2 regions of the Streptomyces sp. NBC_00846 genome follow, and region 2 is predicted to be linked to the other one. Evidence: riboswitches for the same ligand, from Rfam matches in the RefSeq annotation. Region 2 holds a riboswitch; the other holds the start of a gene.
What was found. A riboswitch is a leader RNA that binds a small molecule or an ion and turns the genes downstream of it on or off. The one in region 2 is predicted to bind cobalamin.
Positions count from the first base shown of each region.

Region 1: linked by a shared signal. The riboswitch ahead of OG936_RS06755 (cobalamin biosynthesis protein) and the one ahead of OG936_RS01335 (ABC transporter substrate-binding protein) in region 2 are both predicted to bind cobalamin.

Region 1 covers NZ_CP108846.1:1,445,735-1,447,926, reverse strand. Annotated here, with positions in the region: gene OG936_RS06755 (cobalamin biosynthesis protein) at 1-832, opposite strand, end outside; cobalamin riboswitch at 977-1,108, opposite strand; gene OG936_RS06750 (hypothetical protein) at 1,280-1,510, opposite strand; gene OG936_RS06745 (anion permease) at 1,586-2,192, opposite strand, start outside.
Region 2 covers NZ_CP108846.1:274,636-276,827, reverse strand. Annotated here, with positions in the region: gene OG936_RS01340 (beta-ketoacyl-[acyl-carrier-protein] synthase family protein) at 1-947, shown strand, start outside; cobalamin riboswitch at 1,027-1,217, shown strand; gene OG936_RS01335 (ABC transporter substrate-binding protein) at 1,279-2,192, shown strand, end outside.

The DNA.
Region 1 (2,192 bases), 1.2 Mb from region 2:
CCCGGCCCGTCTCCCCGTTGAGGACGGGGCGGTGCTCGACGCGGCCGCCGTACGCGAGCGTCCCGCCGAGCCGCACGCCGAGCGCACCCGCGAACGAGGCTTCCACCGGGCCCGCGTTGGGGCTCGGGTGCTTGGCCGCGTCGGCCCGCCACGCCCGTACCGCTTCACGTGGCCGCCGCCCGGAGGCCACGGCGAGCAGGGCGGTGAGCCGGGCGCCGGGCCAGCCCGCGAGGTCGTCGAGGCGCGCCGAGGCCCAGCCGTAGCGACGGTGGCGGGGCGACTTGTGGCCGACCATGGCGTCGAGCGTGTTCGCGGCCCGGAAGCCTACGAGCCCGGGGACACCGGCCAGCGCACCCCACACCAGGGCGCCGACCACGGCGTCCGAGGTGTTTTCGGCCACGGACTCCACCACGGCGCGGGCGATCTGCGGCCCGTCGAGGGAGTGCGGATCGCGCCCGCACAGATGCGGCAGCCGCTCGCGGGCGCGATCGAGGTCACCGGCGGCCAGGGCGTCACCGATGGTCCGGGCCTCACGCCCCAGGGAGGTACCGCCGACGACGGACCAGGTGGCGGCCGCGGTCAACGCGACGGAGGCGGCGGGGTGGTCGCGTACGGCACGGGCGAGCAGCGCGGCACCACCCGCGGCGCCTCCGGCGCAGACGAGGGTGTGCAGCGCGCCCCACCCGCGGTGGTCGCGCCACAGCCGGCGCTCGACGCCCGCCGCGGCCCGCCCGAAGGCGGCGACCGGATGCCCCCTGCGGGGGTCACCGAGCAGCAGATCGCCGATCAGGCCGGCTGTGGCGCCGTACGCGAAGACGCGGTCGGCACGCACGGCTCAGCCGGCCGTTACGCCTCGAAGGAGCTTCGTACAGGCGGCTCTCGGTGAGAGCGCCACAGCAACGGACGCACGGCAGCCAGGCATGGCGATATGTCCTCACTCAGGGTCCGCGCCCTGGTTCGACGTGACCGGCGACGAGAGTCTCCTGGCTCCCGGATCCGCAGTTCCCCCGGCCTTCCAGCCCGCTCGCGCGTGCCGTGACTTCCGGTGTGGGGGACTGCTCCCCGGTGACAGTGGCGGGACCGCGCCGGATTCGCACCGGCTTCCTCTGCTGTCGCCGTAATTGGCTCCGGCAGTCCACCACGCTCCGCGAACGTCCGTCAACTTGCCGTTGACCTGCGACGGCGCAGTGTGCTGAGGCCCACACCGGGCCGGGCGCAGCACTTCGGGCCGGACACACGAGGTGTGTCCGGCCCGAAGAGGGAGTGCGCGGGGCGGGGCTCAGGCGACGATCAGATAGATCCCGTACGCGACCGCCGCCGCGCACAGCGCGAAGCAGACGTACGCGCCGGCGCGGGCCAGCAGCAGCGAGCCGCCGGAGCCGCCCTGCGTGGCCGGTTCGGGCTGCTTGGAGAGGCCGACGATGCCCAGGGTGAAGAGGCCGACCAGTGCGACGGTGGCGACGAGGGAGACGCCGAAGACGGTGCCGAGGGCTGCCCAGTCGATTTTCATGCGGAATCCTTTGGACGGCGGGCCTGGACGCGGGCCCGGACGGCGGGCCCGGACGGACCGGCCTGGAAGGTCGGCCTAGACGGTGGCGGGTTGCGCCGGGTCCGGGGTGGTTCCGGCCGGGGCCGGAATGGTGGTCTTGAGGTCCTGTGCCGCTGCCTGGGCCGCGGTGAGCGGGGGGCAGACGGCGGCGATGGCCGTGGTGACGACGCCCGCGGGCTCGGCGACGCCGTTCGCCGGTGCGACATCGCCGTGGCCGACCGGCTTGCGGCGCGACAGCAGCCAGATCGCCCCGGAGCCCGCGACCAGCAGCGTCGCGACGACCACGACACCCCAGGTGCCCTGCTTGGTGAGGAATTCCGCGCCCGCGCCGACCAGGCCCGCGGCCGGCAGGGTCAGACCCCAGGCGACGAACATCCGGGTGGCGGTGGACCAGCGGACCACGCCGCCCTGGCGGCCGAGGCCCGCGCCCATCACGGCGCCGGAGCAGGACTGGGTGGTGGAGAGGGAGAAGCCGAGGTGGGAGGAGGCCAGGATGACCGTGGCCGCACTGGTCTGGGCGGCGAAGCCCTGCGGCGGTTTGAGGTCGGTGAGGCCGCTGCCCATGGTGCGGATGATGCGCCAGCCGCCCAGGTAGGTGCCGAGCGCGATGGCCAGACCGGCGGAGACGATCACCCAGACCGGC
Region 2 (2,192 bases):
GGTGGGAGGGCAGCAGGGTCGCGGTGGTCGTCGGCACCAGCAGCGGGGGCTCCGCCTCGCTGACCGAGCAGGCCGTCGTACTCGACCGGCACGGACCGGACGCCGTCTCGCCGTCGGGCATCCTGCTCACCATCCCGAACATGCCGGCGGCCGAGATCGCGATCCAGTTGCGGGCCACCGGTCCCAGCATGGCACCCTGCACCGCGTGTTCGTCCGGTGTCACCGCCCTGTCCGTCGCCCGCGATCTCCTGGTCACCGGGCAGTGCGACATCGCGATCGCCGGAGCCACCGAGTCGATCGTCTACCCGGCCGCCATGGCGGGGTTCGCCCGGTCCGGAGCCGCGGCCCGGGCGCACGGCGACCCGGCCAGGCGGTGCCGGCCCTTCGCGGCCGACCGTGCCGGGCTGGTCATGGGCGAGGGCGCCGCCGTCATGGTGCTGGAACGGGCGGCCGACGCCGCGGCCCGGGGCGCCGGAGCCCGGGCGCTGCTCGCGGGCACCGGCGCCACCACCGACGCCCACCACCCCACCAGCCCGCACCCGTCCGGCGCGGTCGCCCAGGCGGCGGTCGAGGCCGCGCTGCGCGGCGCGGGCTGGGCGGCCGAGGACGTCGAGCACGTCAACGCGCACGGCACGGCGACACTCATCAACGACGCCACCGAGGCCGCCCTCATCGGCCGGGTCTACCCGCACCGGCCGCCCGTCACCGCCCCGAAGGGCGTACTGGGGCACTGCATGGGGGCGGCCGGAGCGATCGAGGCCGGACTGACCGTCCTCACGCTCCAGCGCGGAGTCGTACCGCCGATCGCCAACCTGGACGCCCCGGCACCCGAGTTCGACATCAACTGCGTCACCGAAGAACCGCTGCGGCTGCCCGTCCGGCGCGCCGTCAGCCACTCCTTCGGCTTCGGCGGACACAACGCCGTGATCGCTCTACAGCGTCCGTAGGCATCAGGCAGGTGGTGCGACGGGGAGCACAGCCCGGCGTACCACCGGCCACACCGCCCATGAACTGCGCAGATGCGCGTGATAGCTTGCCAGGGCCAGTCGAACTCCACGTAGGGGTCAGGGAATCCGGTGAGAATCCGGAACTGACGCGCAGCGGTGAGGGGGACGGGCGGGGCCACGGCCACTGGGAACCACCCTCGGGTGTCCTGGGAAGGCGTCCCGTCCGACAGAACCCGAGTCCGAAGACCTGCTGGCGGCTGCGACCCGCTACCGGGCGCAGAACTCCGTACAACGGGCTCCGCGCATGGGCCCAGAGACGCAGAGGGACTCCGTGCCGTCCATAGCCAGCCCCGTCCGCACCATCGCCCTGCTCACGGCGGGACTCGTCCTGCTGACCGCCTGCGGCGGCGGAACGAGCAACTCCGCCGCGAAGTCCGGCTCCGCCGACGGATATCCCGTGACGCTGAAGAACTGCGGACGCACCGTCACCGTCGAATCCCCGCCGCGCCGCGCCGTCTCCGTCGACCAGGGGTCGACGGAGATCCTGCTGTCGCTCGGCCTCGCCGACCGGCTGGCCGCCACTGCGACCTGGACCGACCCGGTGATGAAGGGCCTGGAGAAGGCCAATGCCGAGGTCCCCAGGATCGCCGACAACCGGCCCTCGTCGGAGAAGGTCCTCGACCAGGAGCCCGACTTCATCAGCGCGTCGTTCGAATCGACCCTCGCCAAGGGTGGCGTCGCCCCCCGCGAACAGTTCGAGGAACTCGGCGTACCCACCTACGTCTCGCCCGCCGACTGCACCGGCAAGGACAACAGCGGCGGCGGCGACGGAGCCCGTACCGAGCCACTGACCATGGACAGCGTCTACGGCGAAGTGCGCGACCTGGCAAGGGTGTTCGGCGTGCAGGAGCGCGGCGACACGCTCGTGGCGCGGCTGCGGGCCCGGGTGCAGAAGGCGACCGGGTCCATCGACGCCTCGGGTGCCACCCTCCTCTACTGGTTCTCCGACTCCAAGGCCCCTTACCTGGCCGGCTGTTGCGGAGCACCCGGCATCATCACCGGGGAACTCGGCGCGAAGAACGTCTTCGACGACACACACGAGGAATGGCCGCAGATCAGCTGGGAGACCGTTGCCGACCGCAACCCCGACGTCCTGGTCATCGGCGATCTGACCCGCAAGGCACAGACCGCCGAGAGCGCCACGAAGAAGATCGAATTCCTGGAGTCCAACCCCGTCACGAAGAA